Regions from separate parts of the Marinobacter fonticola genome, predicted to be linked through region 1. Evidence: predicted binding sites of a transcription regulator. Region 1 holds the regulator's gene; each other region holds the start of a gene.

The links. The regulator LexA, encoded in region 1, represses DNA repair genes until DNA is damaged. The targets are predictions, from matches to a motif close to CTGTNTNNNNANACAG.
Region 2: a site for LexA is predicted at 3,505-3,520, ahead of recN (DNA repair protein RecN). Genes of this name have one in related genera too.
Region 3: a site for LexA is predicted at 2,976-2,991, ahead of recA (recombinase RecA). Genes of this name have one in related genera too.

Annotation. Positions count from the first base shown of each region.
Region 1 is NZ_CP043042.1:1,567,887-1,573,036, forward strand. Features, by position in the region: gene FXO11_RS06995 (amidoligase family protein) at 1-866, opposite strand, end outside; gene FXO11_RS07000 (DUF6231 family protein) at 1,126-1,587, shown strand; gene FXO11_RS07005 (acylphosphatase) at 1,841-2,113, shown strand; gene lexA (transcriptional repressor LexA) at 2,248-2,856, shown strand; gene FXO11_RS07015 (cell division inhibitor SulA) at 2,897-3,463, shown strand; gene FXO11_RS07020 (hypothetical protein) at 3,701-3,961, opposite strand; gene FXO11_RS07025 (DUF6586 family protein) at 4,021-4,497, opposite strand; gene FXO11_RS07030 (DUF1329 domain-containing protein) at 4,855-5,150, shown strand, end outside.
Region 2 is NZ_CP043042.1:3,878,064-3,883,213, forward strand. Features, by position in the region: gene dnaJ (molecular chaperone DnaJ) at 1-448, opposite strand, end outside; gene dnaK (molecular chaperone DnaK) at 611-2,536, opposite strand; gene grpE (nucleotide exchange factor GrpE) at 2,648-3,334, opposite strand; gene recN (DNA repair protein RecN) at 3,603-5,150, shown strand, end outside.
Region 3 is NZ_CP043042.1:1,441,420-1,446,569, forward strand. Features, by position in the region: gene mutS (DNA mismatch repair protein MutS) at 1-2,094, opposite strand, end outside; gene pncC (nicotinamide-nucleotide amidase) at 2,329-2,823, shown strand; gene recA (recombinase RecA) at 3,062-4,117, shown strand; gene FXO11_RS06500 (flavodoxin family protein) at 4,312-4,782, shown strand; gene FXO11_RS06505 (PilZ domain-containing protein) at 4,847-5,150, opposite strand, start outside.

The DNA of each region.
Region 1 (5,150 bases):
TCTTCCACCACGACCCAGTCATTCCAGACGCTGGAGAAGTGCCACTTAGGATTGTCGATATCGCAGTCGGGCAGGCGGTAGTGCAGGGTGGGCCGGGCTTTGACCCTTTCGTCGTCCACGTACTCGCGCAACAGTGTTTCGTCCAGGTGCGCAAACAGCGGCAACAGGTCCAGGGCCCGATTGCGAGTCGGGTTATAATGCAGGTAATCACGCATCAACTGACTCTGGTCCGGCGCGTAATCCGGCTCCATGATCATGTCGACATAATCGTTGTGCCAAGGCTCGATGTAAGTGGTGAACTTGCGGCTGATGTCGATTTGGTGCCGAGCCTTGAGCCACTCGTAGAGCGCCGCGAATGCGCGGAAATAATTGACCAGGGTAGCCGGTTCCAGGTCTGGCAACTCCGGATTCAGTTGCATCCCGAAGGCATAAAGTAACGCTTCCCGACTACCCAGTGCGCCTGCTTCCCGCAAACTGTCGCATAGCTGCTCGACGGTCTCGAGTTCTGACAAGGGAAGGGGGGGAGTGATGATTTCCAGCGGTACGATGCGTTCAGCCGCGAAGTCGATCATCTCCATGGCATGCCCCCCGAGTTCGCGGATAGATTCCGGCAGGCGTTCGTCTTGCAGATCGAGGTCCTTAATCGGATCGGAGTCCAATTCGATGGTGTAGTCGCCCATCGCTGTCTTGATCTTGCTAACGTAGCGGGATTCGAGCCGGGCTTTACCCTCGAGGAGAGTAGCGGAAAGGCTGACAAGGTTGTCGTACGGCAGGCCGGAGATCTCGATCTCCACGCCGACGCGGCGCTCCTTGCCATCCCGGGTATTCCGGATAGTCGGCATCCGGCATGCCTGATCTTGACTCATGCGGTCTCCTTACTTGGTCGCAAATCAATCCCGCGCTACCGCTCGACGAGGCTGGATGTTTCGATAAAATCCTGGCAAGCGCTGTTTTTCGGGATTTTTTCGCTAGCACTGTTGTCCACTTTATCACAGAGAGCCGTCCTCACGATGAACAGTCGGCAACGATGTCTTGAAACCGGGCTGGGCGAGAGCCGAACAAGGGCGGTCGGCGGCGTGGCCTGTTAAACTGATTGGGCCATCAATGACTATCGGCCAGGACGCTATGCTCGAAAGAATCCTCAAACAGTTGCTGGGCGAATTCCATCCCAAACACTTGATTGTTGCCGGCGATACGGCGCGTAAGGTCGGACGGATCTGGACGGATCATGCCGACGCCCGGCTGTTGGATATGACGCAGGATCCGCTCTCGGTTCGGGAGCGGCTCACGGGCGTGGCCGATCTGGCGCTGGTGACCGGGCTCCTCGGCACGCTCTCTCATGAGGATGCGCGCCAATTCCTGGGCTGGCTGCGCAACGCCGGCGCGCGTCGAGTAGCGGTGAGCGTGGCGCCGGAAGACGACTGGTCATTCAACGAGATGATTGGCCTGGCCTTTCGCCGTTACTCATCCCTCGACGATGGTACGGTGGTCTACGCTTACGATATCGAGACCTACAACCGGCCCCGGGACTGGAACAATTCCAAGTATTGGGCCAACCCCGAGAACTGGGGCAAGTATCGTTGGTGATTAGGGCCAGATTCCCTGCTGCACCATGCCTGCAGACCAGCGCCTTGCCCAAAGCCTTCAGAAGCTCGCAGTAAGTCAGCGAATTAACCAAACAGCGCACTAGGTGCCTGGTCCGGCCTTGATAATTCTCAATGTTTTCATGACTCACCGAGTTAACGCAAACTATGGCGGCATTTTAAGAGAGCGCCGCCCACGTTAGGGTATATGGTAAAAAGATGAACGTATTTCACGTCTATTCAGGGAGGTTGTTGTAATGGAAGAACAGTGTATTCGGGTCGTGGTATCAGGGCGTGTGCAGGGCGTCAACTTCCGCGCCAGTGCTCAAGAGCAGGCGAAGTCCAAAGGGATTTCGGGCTATGCCAAGAATCTCTCTAATGGCGGTGTCGAGATTGTAGCTTGTGGCGATGAATCCGCTATTGAATGGCTGGTTGAATGGCTACACAAAGGTCCAGCCCAAGCGAGGGTGGACGAGGTGAAAGTTGAATCGATTCCCTACAAGCCACGCAAAGAATTCTCCGTAAAGTAAGCTCCCTCCACAATCGGCTCAGGATGTTGTCACGCTGTTGGCAGCCTCTTGGCCGCTCTCATGCCATTAGGGTTTACACTGGATAAAATACTGTATATAGTTCCAGTTACTGTATATAAAGACAGGTAAACGGCATGAAGCTGACACCGCGACAATCCCAAGTCCTCGATATCATTCGCCGCCATGTGGGTGAGACAGGCTATCCGCCCACCCGTGCAGAAATTGCGCGAGAGCTGGGGTTCAAATCCGCCAACGCGGCGGAAGAGCATCTCCGGGCATTGGCTCGCAAAGGTGCCATTGAAATGGTGCCCGGTGCCAGTCGGGGCATCCGGCTGCCCGAGGCCGAGGAAGACCCCGGTCTACCTATTGTAGGGCAGGTGGCGGCCGGTAACCCGATTCTCGCAGAAGAACATATTGACGATTATTGTGCTCTTCAGCCGACCTTTTTTTCCCCCTCTGCAGATTACCTGCTGCGTGTGCGCGGCATGAGTATGAAGAATATCGGTATTTTCGACGGCGACCTATTGGCGGTCCATAGGACGCAGGATGTCCACAGTGGCCAGGTTGTCGTAGCGCGCGTCGGCGAGGAAGTGACGGTGAAGCGTTTTAAGCGGGAAGGAACCCACGTGTACCTATTGCCGGAAAATGACGAATTCGAACCCATCGATATCGATCTGACCGAGCAGGAGTTATTTATCGAAGGCCTTGGTGTGGGTGTGATTCGTCGCTCGGATATGCACTGACCGACCTAGAATTTGGCGTGTATGGCATTGGAGGTGTCTCGTGGAGCAGCTTAGTTTTAATCAGAACCTGACTTACAACAATGCTGTGTTGTCGTCGAACGCCGTGGCTCGCCCCTCATCCGGCGCTCCGGCGATAGATGGGTGGCGAGCGAGTCCGGTCGCGTGTTCAGGCGCGGTGACTCTCCCCGCGGGCCGTGGCTCTAACAAGGACCTTTCTGACGCGGCCATACCGCCTGCTCCGAACAGGCCGGAAGGTAACGTCACCGAAATTATCCTGCCAGAGGCGCAGGTTGAGAATATGCAGTTGCTGTTATCGATGCTGACGCAGCTGAACCAGGAGCGCCGCTGGCTGGCGTGGATCGACCCACCTCAAACGCTGATGCAAAAGTGGCAGCAGATGCATGGCATCGTTGCTGGCGAACTCCTCGTGCTGCGTTCAACCGGTCAGCATGATGCCTTGTCGCTGGCGGAGCGTGCATTGGCTGCTGGAACTTGCCACGCTGTGGTGATGTGGACGGGGGGTGCGTTTGGCGCTGCCGCGTTCGATCGGCTGCAGTTCGCGTCCGCAAAAGGGGATAGCCATGGCGTCGTGCTTCGTCAGCGATGATAAATCCGGCAAGCCAATGTTCCGGCGAATAAGACGAAGAAGGCAAATAAAATAGTATCGTTAGGCTTTGGTTTGCGTGTACGCCGAGAGGCTATGTGTATTGATGGGCTAAACGGCAGGAACTGAGCAATGAGCGCTGCTCGGGGTTGAAGCTGCATCGGGCGGGAGGTGCATGAATATTTTACGGGCGCCAAGGCGCCCGTTTTTGCATCTTGCGCAATGACAAGTCAGCAATAGTCAGTGCAAGGTTCTCGGATGAGTTGAGGGCTGATGCTCTAGCTCATCCTCATCCCAATCGATATCGTGGGCTATATTGCCAACGGCTTCGATGCCGGCCGTCATCATCGCTTTTGCGACCGTGAGGTCCTGCTCTTCCATCATGTCGCGTGCTTCCTGGGAGAACGAGATGCGCACCAGCGGCGCGGTCTCGTCATCGGCCCGACGCAAGGCGAAATCGCCATCGGGAAGCTCGACAATTTCCAGAATTGATGTAGACATAAATACTGCCTTATTCCTGACGGCTGCGCCGCCTGAATGAGAAATTTATTACGTTGGACTCACCACTCGTCGTGGCGTTCCAGAATGATCTCGATGTACTGTTTCAGACCTGCCGCCGTGTTCAGAAGTGCGGATGTCGAACGATCCGGCCCCGATTCTGCAGATACCGCGATTAAGTTATCTTGTTCCACCGACAGCTTGCGTTGGGCGGGGTGGCGTTGAGTTTGAGTCAATACCTCAATGTGTTGCCACCATGAGCCCGGTCGCATAGCCAGTTCGCGCAGTTCGCCGATTTCAGCGCTTTCGCCGGCTACCAAGTCGGCCAGTTCGTCAAGCCCTCGCGGTGAGGTGTGACGGACTTGGTAGAGCTCCGCAATAAGCTGAAGCAGCGCCGTGCGCGCCTCATGAAGCAGCGCAACCGCCCCCTGAATTGAAGCTTCCCGTTCAGCTGCGTGTTCCTGACGATCTGCAATTCTGAGCAGAGTGGATGCCAGGAATGCCTTCTGTTTGGTGAAAGACGGCCACTGAGATGCCATGAGCGATTAGCCACCTGCTTGCAAATTAGCCGGGCAAAAATACCGTGCCCCAAAGGTAACGACTGTCTACGTAGTCTAACAGATAGCAGCTGCGGTTTCGCGTCCAGCCGATGAGAGATATCCGCAAACCGGTGGCGTCAAAAAACTCGAAATGCATCATGGTTTTAACAACTTCCTACAAATAATTTCTTGTCATTATTTCATCCATCAGGCAAATAAGCGCCGTCTTTGAAATTTTTCAGGCATTTTCCCGTGGTCGGGCATTTCCGGTGGTAAGGGCCCTGCACAGAAATGTGTTCAGCGGTGTCCTGGTGCCGGAACCTTGGCTCACGGCTTGCCGTTTGGAGGATATGAATCATGCGCCATCGTTGGCTTGCGCTTTCCATGTTTTTACCGCTTGTTTGGCACAGTGGGGTCAGTGCCAAGGTATCCGAAGCGGAGGTTGCACGCTTGGGCCAGGATCTAACCCCGATGGGTGCTGAGCGTGCTGGCAACGTGACCGGTACGATTCCCGCCTGGAATGGCGGTTTGGCGACTCCCCCGGCGGATTACCGAGAAGGTGAGATCGAGGTCGATCCGTTTCCCAACGATAAGCCGCTGTTTGTTATCTCCGGCGGTAATCTGGATCTTTATAAGGACAACTTAACGGCCGG
Region 2 (5,150 bases), 2.2 Mb from region 1:
CTCCGGAACCATGGCAGAAGTCACATTCCACATGCCCAGGCACTTTGATCTGAACCGTAGTCCCTTTGACCGCCTGCTCAAGGTCCAGCTGAAGGGTGTAGCGCAGGTCCGCGCCGCGATTGCTACGACCACGCCCACCGCCGAAGATATCGCCGAAAACATCGCCGAAGATATCAGAGAAGCTCCCGCCACCCCCGCCGAAGCCGCTGCCTCCACCCTGACCGTCGACACCGGCATGGCCGAACTGGTCATAAGCGCTGCGCTTGCTCGCGTCCGCCAGAATTTCGTAAGCCTCGCTGGCTTCCTTAAACTTGTTCTCGGCTTCTTTATCGTCCGGATTGCGATCCGGGTGATACTTCATCGCGAGCTTGCGATACGCGCGCTTTATTTCTTTCTCATCCGCATCCCGGGAGACGCCGAGAATCTCGTAATAGTCGCGTTTGGCCATGTTCCGATACCCATTTCAGACTCCATCTGGTCAGGAGCCTTGTGACTACTTTCAATCGCAACCGCCCGCAAACGGACGTCTGCAATTTATGATTCCATCAAACGAGCAAAACGCGGGAAGCAAGCCCCCCGCGTTTTGCTCACTCTCATGAAGACTCCGCGCTTACCGCTTGTCTTCGTCTTTCACTTCTTCGAACTCAGCGTCAACCGCGTCGTCGCCGCTGGACTTGGCGCTTTCCTGGCCTTCGGCCTGGTCACCTGCCTGCTCGGCTTGATCAGCGTACATCTTCTGCGCCAGTTCGGATGAAGCTTCGGTCAGCTTCTGGGTCTTCGCTTCGATGTCGTCCTTATCATCACCTTTCAGCGCCTCTTCAAGCTCGCTGATGGCGGTTTCGATGGACTCTTTCTCCTGCTCGGACACCTTATCGCCCGCCTCGGAGAGCGTCTTGCGCACGGCGTGGATCATACCATCGCCCTGGTTGCGCGCCTGCACCAGCTCTTCGAACTTGCGATCTTCCTCGGCATTCGCCTCGGCATCCGCGACCATCTTATCGATCTCGTCGTCGTTCAGGCCGGAAGAGGCCTTGATGACGATGGACTGCTCCTTACCGGTTGCCTTGTCCTTGGCGGACACGTTGAGAATACCGTTGGCATCGATGTCGAAGGTGACCTCGATCTGCGGTACGCCACGGGGCGCCGGTGGAATGTCAGCCAAGTCAAAGCGGCCCAGCGACTTGTTCTGGGTCGCTTGCTTGCGCTCACCCTGAACCACGTGAATGGTTACCGCAGTTTGGTTGTCATCCGCAGTCGAGAAGGTTTGCGACTTCTTGGTCGGAATCGTCGTGTTCTTCTCGATTAGCGATGTGGACACACCGCCCATGGTTTCGATGCCCAGGGTCAGCGGGGTCACGTCCAGCAGCAGTACGTCTTTAACGTCACCTGACAGAACGGCCGCCTGGATGGCCGCACCCATGGCGACGGCTTCATCCGGGTTCACATCCTTACGCGCTTCCTTGCCAAAGAAGTTCTTAACCTTTTCCTGAACCTGCGGCATGCGCGTTTGGCCACCGACCAAGATCACTTCGTCGATTTCGCTGCTGTCCACACCGGAATCAGCCAGAGCGATCTTGCAAGGCTCGAGACTGCGATCGACCAAGTCTTCCACCAACGCTTCCAGCTTGGCCCGGGTCAGCTTGACGTTCATGTGCTTGGGACCGCTCTGATCTGCCGTGATGTATGGCAGATTGACATCCGTCTGCTGGCTGCTGGACAGCTCGATCTTGGCCTTCTCAGCCGCCTCTTTCAAACGCTGCATCGCCAGTGAATCACCACGCAGGTCGATGCCACTGTCTTTCTTGAACTGGTCCGCCAAGAACTCGATGATCTTCATATCGAAGTCTTCACCACCGAGGAAGGTATCGCCATTGGTGGCCAGTACTTCGAACTGATGCTCGCCGTCAACGTCTGCGATCTCGATGATGGAGATATCGAAGGTACCGCCACCCAGGTCGTATACAGCGACCTTGCGGTCACCGCTTCTCTTATCCAGGCCATAAGCCAACGCGGCCGCAGTGGGCTCGTTGATGATTCGCTTGACCTCGAGACCGGCGATCTTGCCGGCATCTTTGGTGGCCTGACGCTGGCTATCGTTGAAATAGGCCGGAACGGTAATAACCGCTTGAGTGACCTTCTCGCCAAGATAATCCTCAGCGGTTTTCTTCATCTTCTTCAACACTTCCGCAGAAACCTGCGGCGGCGCCATTTTCTTGCCTTTCACTTCAACCCAAGCATCACCGTTGTCCGCGCTGGCAATCTTGTAGGGCACCATCTTGATGTCTTTCTGAACGACGCTGTCTTCAAAGCGACGGCCAATCAGACGCTTGATGGCGTATAGGGTATTGTTCGGGTTGGTCACCGCCTGACGCTTGGCTGACTGACCGACCAGCGTTTCACCCTCTTCGGTATACGCGATGATGGACGGCGTCGTGCGATCGCCTTCCGCGTTCTCGATCACCTTGACCTTGTCGCCATCCATGATGGCTACACAAGAGTTGGTGGTCCCCAGGTCGATACCAATAATCTTACTCATTGAATGACTCCAGTTCCTGTAGCTGCTGATCTGCTTCGCTTGCGAATAAATTCTTGGGTTCGATCGGCTTAATTACCGTTTAATGCCTATATTGGCTCGGACCGCTCGTTTTCAAGCCTGTTCGTCAATTTTTGCTGAATCATCGGGACGAGCGACCACGACCATAGCCGGGCGTACCAAGCGCTCGTTCAAGGTGTAACCCTTCTGAATGCATGCGACGACACTATTGGGCTCGGCATCGGGCGCCGGCACCATGGACATGGCTTCGTGGAGCTGAGGATCGAATGGCTCACCCACGGGATTGACCTGTTTCACATTGAACTTTTCGAGACTGTTCATGAACAGGTTGAGTGTCATCTCCGCACCTTCTCGAATGGAGGCAACGACCTCATCGGAAGACGTCTTGCCTTCGGTGCTTTCCACCGCCTTTTCCAGGCTATCGGCTATCGGCAGCAGTTCCTTGACGAACTTCTCAAGCGCAAATTTGCGAGCCTTATCCACATCAATCTCGGCGCGGCGGCGCACATTCTGCATCTCCGCCTGAGTCCTCAACACCAGCTCCCTCTGCTCGGCCACCTGTCCCTGCAGCGCCTCAAGTTCACCGGCTTCCCGATCGCCCTGATCGTCTTCCGGCTGCTTCGACTGCGCCTGGGGCTCGGCTTGCTCGGCCTTCTCGGAGCCGGCTTCGGGCTTGCGCTCGCTGCCTGCGCGTCCGCTTCTCGCCGGGTCGAGAGCATCCTCAGGAACCGCTTTCAGCTCGTCCTCGTTGTGTTCTTTGCGGGTGTCTTCTGCGCTCATCAGTCAACTCCTGATCAATCATCTCAGACGGGCGAAACCGCCCTTATCCAATAGCTTGCCAGCGATATGGGGATCAGCCGGAACGCTTTCAACCGTTGCCTATCGATTAACGCTACGCCGTCCATGTTTTTGCTTGCATCGCGAAATTTCACTGTATATATTCACAGCTACTGTATATTTGAACAGATCGACGCACTTAAACCGATCACAGCGCTCACCCCGAACAACCGTCTTGCACCACGGAAGCGCCAGGAAACCGGAGTCCACCATGCTGAATCAACTGATCGTCGCCAATTACGCCATTGCCGAGCGCGTCGAACTACAGTTCCGCCAGGGCATGACCACCCTGACCGGGGAAACCGGTGCCGGCAAATCCATCGTTCTCGACGCGCTCGGCCTGGTACTGGGTGGCCGTGCCGACGCCGGCGCAGTCCGGCATGGCGCCAAGCGCGCAGACATCACGGCCAGCTTCGACGTCAGCCGCATTCCAGAAGCCCAACTTTGGCTGGAAAATCATGATCTCGATGACGAACACGAGTGCATCCTGCGCCGCGTGATCAGCAAGGACGGTCGTTCCCGCGCCTACATCAATGGCCAGCCCTGCCCGCTGGCCGACCTGCGCGAGCTGGGCGGTATGCTGATGGACATCCACAGCCAGCATCAGCACCAGTCCCTACTACAGAAAGACACTCACCGCAAACTGCTCGACGAGTTTGCCGGCGCAGAGAAACTGGCGGAAGCAACCCGCACAGCCTGGAAACAATGGCACAAAACCCGTCAACGTCTGAGTGAGCTTCAGTCCTACAAGGATGAAAACGAAGCCCGCCTGCAACTGCTGCGCTATCAAGTCGAAGAACTGGACGGCCTGGCTTTGGGCGAGAACGAACTGACCGAACTGGAAAACGAGCAGGCCCAACTCGGCCATGCAGAAACCGTCCTGCGCAATTGCCACCAAGCGTCTTTACTCTGTAGCGAAGACGAACCCAGCGCCGCCTCCCTGGTCCAGCAGGCCCTACAGCAATTGGAGCAACTACCGGTCGAGATCCCACAACTGGCCGACACTCTCCAGATGCTTAACGAAGCCCAGATCCAACTCAGCGAGGCAGGCAACAACCTTCGGCATTTCATCGATGACTACGAAGCGAACCCCGCTCGACTGGAAGAAGTTGAAACACGACTGAGCACAATCTACGACCTGGCACGCAAACACCGGGTCACTCCGGAAACCCTCGGCGAACTGCACACTCAACTGCAGTCCGAACTGGATGAACTGGACGGCGGTGAAGGCAGCCTGGAAAAGCTGGAAGCCGATGTAGAGACGTTTCGCGATGAATGGCAGGCGCAGGCTGATGCCCTTACCGGAAAACGGGAGAAAGCGGCGGCGGAATTGGACAATCGCATTGCCGAGGAACTGGCTCAGCTGAGCATGCCCTCCGTGCAATTCGTCACCCGCCTGGCCCGGCAGGAAAAAGCCGAACCTGCGCCCACGGGCAACGAAGACATCGAGTTCCTGATCAGTGCCAACCCGGGCCAGCCCGCGCGCGCGCTGAGCAAGGTGGCCTCAGGCGGCGAGCTGTCTCGAATCAGCCTGGCGATCCAGGTGGTTGTCGCCCAGACGTCCACCATTCCCACGCTGGTTTTCGACGAGGTGGATGTGGGTATCGGCGGCGGTACAGCAGAGGTGGTCGGACGACTGTTACGCCAGCTAGGTCAGAACGGCCAAGTACTGTGCGTAACGCACCTGCCACAGGTTGCCGCTCAAGCGCACCAGCACCTTTTCGTCAGCAAGTTCAGCGAGCAGAACGCCACTTTCTCA
Region 3 (5,150 bases), 130 kb from region 1:
GATTTCGTCCATTAGCACCAGACTGGATTCGGTGGCGTTATGCAGAATGTTGGCGGTTTCGGTCATTTCCACCATGAAAGTCGAGCGTCCACCGGCGATATCGTCCGACGAGCCCATGCGGGTAAAGATACGATCAACCGGCCCCAGAATGGCCCGGTCGGCCGGTACGAAGCCCCCCGTGTAAGCCAGCAACGCAATCAATGCAGCCTGGCGCATGTAGGTGGACTTACCGCCCATGTTGGGGCCGGTAATAACCAGCATCCGGCGTTCGTTATCGATCAGCAGGTCGTTGGGGACGAAGGGATCGTCCAAGAGCTGCTCGACCACCGGATGGCGGCCCGCTTGGATATCCAGGCCCGGTGAATCGGTGAACTCCGGCGGATTCAATCGCAGTGTGGTGGCGCGCTCGGCAAAATTGCTGAGAACGTCCAGCTCGGCCAGCGCCTGCGCGGTATCCTGCAGTGGAGAAAGCTGCTCGGCCAGGCTTTCCAGCAGCTCGTCATAGAGGCCTTTCTCCCGGGCCAGGGCGCGGCTCTTGGCGCTCAGCGCCTTGTCCTCGAATTCTTTCAGTTCGGGCGTAATGAATCGCTCGGCGTTTTTCAGGGTCTGACGGCGGATATAGTCCACCGGCGCCTGGTCGGACTGGGCGCGGCTGATTTCGATGTAGTAGCCATGCACCCGGTTGTAGCCGACTTTCAGGGTGCTGATGCCGGTGCGTTGCTTCTCCCGTGTTTCCACGTCCAGCAGAAACTGGCCGGCGTTCTCGCTGATATTGCGCAGGTCGTCCAGCTCGTCGTCGTAGCCTTCGGCGATGACGCCGCCGTCGCGGATGACCACCGGAGGATTGTCCACAACCGCCCGGGTCAGCAGGTCGGCGAGCTGGGGATACGTACTGGCCGTGTCCCGCAGTGCGGCAATGCGTCCGGCATTGACCGGCTCCAGCACCGTTTGCAGCTCCGGCAGCAGGTTGAACGCGTCGCGCAGGCGCGCCAGGTCCCGGGGTCTGGCCGAGCGCAGAGCGACACGGGACAGAATACGCTCGATGTCGCCCACTGACTTGAGCAGGTCGTGCAGCGGCTCGTAGTGGAACCCGTCCAACAGGGCGGCGACGGCCGCCTGACGCTCTTTGACGATGTCGACATCGCGTAGCGGGCGGTTCAGCCAGCGGCGCACCAGGCGACCGCCCATGGCGGTGGCGGTTCGATCCATGACCCAGGCGAGGGTGTATTGAGTGCCGCCGGCGAGGTTCGTGTCGATTTCCAGATTACGGCGGCTCGTTGCGTCCAGGAGTACGCCGTCTTCGCGCCGCTCACGCGTCAGCTTGCGAATATGCGGTAGGGCGGTGCGCTGGGTTTCCCGGGCATATTGAAGCAGGCAGCCAGCGGCGCAGACGGCCAGCGTCAGATCCTCGCAGCCAAAGCCGGTCAGGTCCCGCACTTGTAGCTGCTGGGTGATGATGCGCTGAGCAGAATCGCGCTCGAATAGCCAAGGGCCCTGGCGCCGCACGCCGGTATAGTCCTCGAGCAGATCGGCGTAGGGAAAGTCCTCGCTAATCAGGATCTCCGCAGGTTGTAGACGCTGCAACTCGCCCTGTAGGGATTCGGCACCCGTGAATTCGGACACGGAGAAACGGCCGCTGGAGATGTCCAGGCAGGCGATGCCAAAGTTCTCGCGCTGGCTGCAGATGGCGACCAGCAGATTATCGCGGCGGTCTTCCAGGAAGGCTTCGTCACTCAGGGTGCCCGGCGTAACGATGCGTACCACCTTGCGCTCTACCGGTCCTTTGCTGGTCGCCGGGTCGCCGATTTGCTCGCAAATGGCGATGGAGTGCCCGCCGCGGACCAGCCGGGCAATGTAGTTCTCCGCTGCATGATAGGGTACGCCCGCCATCGGTATCGGCTGGCCCCCAGACTGGCCACGAGCGGTCAGAGTAATATCGAGCAGCTCGGCTGCCTTTTTCGCGTCGTCGTAGAACAGCTCGTAAAAATCCCCCATACGATAGAACACCAGTTCGTTCGGATGCTCCACCTTGATCTTGAGGTATTGCTGCATCATCGGGGTTTGTTTACTGAGTTCCGTGGGCGCGATTGACATTCGGAATCCGTTGTTCTCTGGGGGTGGGCTGCAAAGGCAAACCGGGATTGTAAGGAAATCCGCCGGATGATGAAACGAGAGAGGTGGGTGTTTCGTTCATCCCGCTATCTTCTGAATCCCCGCCGGATTTCAAGGTGCTCGCTAGCCAGGCGGAAAAATCAGCGTGGCCCAGGGGTGGACTGATGCCGCTCAGGGGTTAAGAATGTGGATTCAAATTTTTCTGGAGGGCAACGCATGTCGATATCCGATGACGTCCTCGAAGAGGCTGCCGAAGCGCTGGGCGACGTGCTGCGCGAGCGTGGGCTAACGATCACGACCGCCGAGAGCTGTACCGGAGGCTGGATAGCTAAGGCCTTGACGGACCGCGCCGGCAGTTCGGACTATGTGCATAGCGGTGTAGTGACTTATTCAAATGAGGCCAAGCGGGTTTTGTTGGGGGTTACCGACAAATCCCTCGTGGCACATGGCGCCGTGAGCGAACCCGTGGTTCGTGAAATGGTTGCTGGCGCCCTGGCAGAGACGGGGGCACAGGTCGCCGTTTCCGTCAGTGGCGTAGCTGGCCCTGGCGGAGGCTCCGATGAAAAGCCGGTCGGTACTGTCTGGTTCGCCTGGGGCCGCTCGCCAGCGGACACGGAGAGTGTGGTTGAGTACTTTTCCGGCGATCGCGATGCCATTCGGCGTCAGGCGGTGCTGTTCGCGCTTCAGGGCGTGAGGGGCTTCCTGCAGTGACTCTGTACCTACGGGCTCTGTACCTGCGGTGACTATACATCTGCAGTGACTATATAACTGCAACGAATATATATCTGCAACGACTATATAGAGGAAAAAGCATAGAGGATGAAATGCAGCACTTGGCCTGTTTCATCCATTATGTTCTAATACTGTTCAAATATACAGTTACCCGGCCAGGCGCCGGGTCTATGAATCATGCCGCCTGGCGGCACATCAAGACGAGGTTTTCGCAGCGATGGAAGACAACCGCAAGAAGGCGTTAGGTGCGGCACTGAGCCAGATCGAGCGCCAGTTTGGCAAGGGCGCCGTGATGAAAATGGGCGATCAGCCCCGTGAAGCCATCCCGTCTGTCTCTACCGGTTCACTGGGTCTGGATGTGGCCCTGGGCATTGGCGGTCTGCCTTACGGTCGAATTGTGGAAATCTACGGCCCGGAGAGTTCGGGTAAAACCACGCTGACTCTGCAGGTTATCGCCGAAGCCCAGAAATCGGGCAAGACCTGTGCTTTCATCGATGCAGAGCATGCACTCGATCCGATCTACGCGGAAAAACTGGGCGTGGACGTCGATGAATTGCTGGTCTCCCAGCCGGATACCGGTGAGCAGGCGCTGGAAATTGCCGATATGCTGGTCCGCTCCAACGCCATCGACGTCATCGTCGTCGATTCCGTCGCGGCGCTGACGCCGAAAGCGGAGATCGAAGGTGAAATGGGCGATTCCCACGTTGGTTTGCAGGCGCGCCTAATGTCCCAGGCGCTGCGCAAGCTGACCGGTAACGTCAAGCATGCCAACTGCATGCTGGTGTTCATCAACCAGATTCGGATGAAGATCGGCGTCATGTTCGGCAGCCCGGAAACCACGACCGGCGGTAACGCGTTGAAGTTCTATTCCTCCGTTCGCCTGGATATTCGTCGTATCGGTTCCGTAAAGGACGGCGACGAGGTGGTGGGTAACGAAACCCGCGTCAAAGTCGTCAAGAACAAGGTCTCCCCGCCGTTCAAGCAAGCCGAATTCCAGATCATGTATGGTAAGGGCATCTACCGCATGGCCGAAGTAGTGGACCTGGGTGTGAAGGAAGGCTTTGTCGACAAGTCCGGTGCCTGGTACAGCTACAGTGGCGACAAGATCGGCCAGGGCAAGGCGAATGCCTGCAAGTTCCTGGAAGAACACATGGATATTGCCACTGAGATCGAAGGCAAGATTCGCGAAAAATTGATGCCCAAGCCGACCGGCAAAGAGAGCAAGGAAAAATCCGCTGCCGACGCCGAGGCGGCCAGCGGCGAGTTGCTCTAAAGCCAATTCTGATTGTCAGTGTTTGAAGAGAGCCGGTTTCGAAAGGAATCGGCTCTTTTTGTTATTTTCTCAAGGCTCATCAGTGCGCCAGCATGATGTTCATCGGTGTGCCTGGGGCAAGCAGGGGCTTGTTACCGCGTCTAACTGGCGGCAAAGTCAGTAGCAGTACCTGAACGACACGGAGGAGATACCGCATGGCATCCCGTAAACGCCTGTTGATCGTGGCTCACGCCCCTTCTCCAAATACGGAAAAGCTACGCCTAGCCATCGAGCGGGGCGCCCGCAATCCCGACATCGAAGCGGTTGAGGTTAACGTGATGGCGCCTCTGGATGCCGGGCCCGACGATGTGCTGGCTTGCGACGCGATTATCCTGGGGACCACGGAGAATCTGGGCTACATGAGCGGAGCGCTCAAGGATTTTTTCGATCGCAGCTACTATCCCTGCCTGGAGAAAACACAAGGGTTACCGTTTGGCTTCTATATCCGGGCTGGCCACGACGGTACCGGTACCCACAGGGCCATCGAATCCATTACCACGGGGCTGCGTTGGCGCCTGGTTTGTGAACCTGTGCTTTGTCGCGGTGACTATCGGGATGTGTTTGAAGAGCAATGCGAAGAATTGGGGTTGTACGTGGCGGCCAGTCTCGATGCGGGGCTTGTCTGAGCGAGCTTGGTTGTACGTTGGTATTTTTCGTGTCTATCTCTTGCTCTATCTATCGGACTCTCGATCAGCTGGCCAGCCGATTATAGAACCCCTCGATGCGTGACAAGGCGTTGTCCACCGCCCTGGAATAACTATGCCGGTTGCGGCAATAGCTGAACTGGATACCCAGCCGATAGCCGGTCTGATAGGGATAGCAGTCGACGATCCGCGCCGCGACGTGGGATTCGGAAATGTATTTGCCCGAAAAGTCCAGAAACAGACGGCTGCCCGGTTCCAGTCGCCGAGGAGAGAGCACGGCCAAACCATAGCGGTTGATGTCCAGGCAGGTGGCCGGAATGCGTGTTTTCTCGCGACCGAAAAAACCCCGT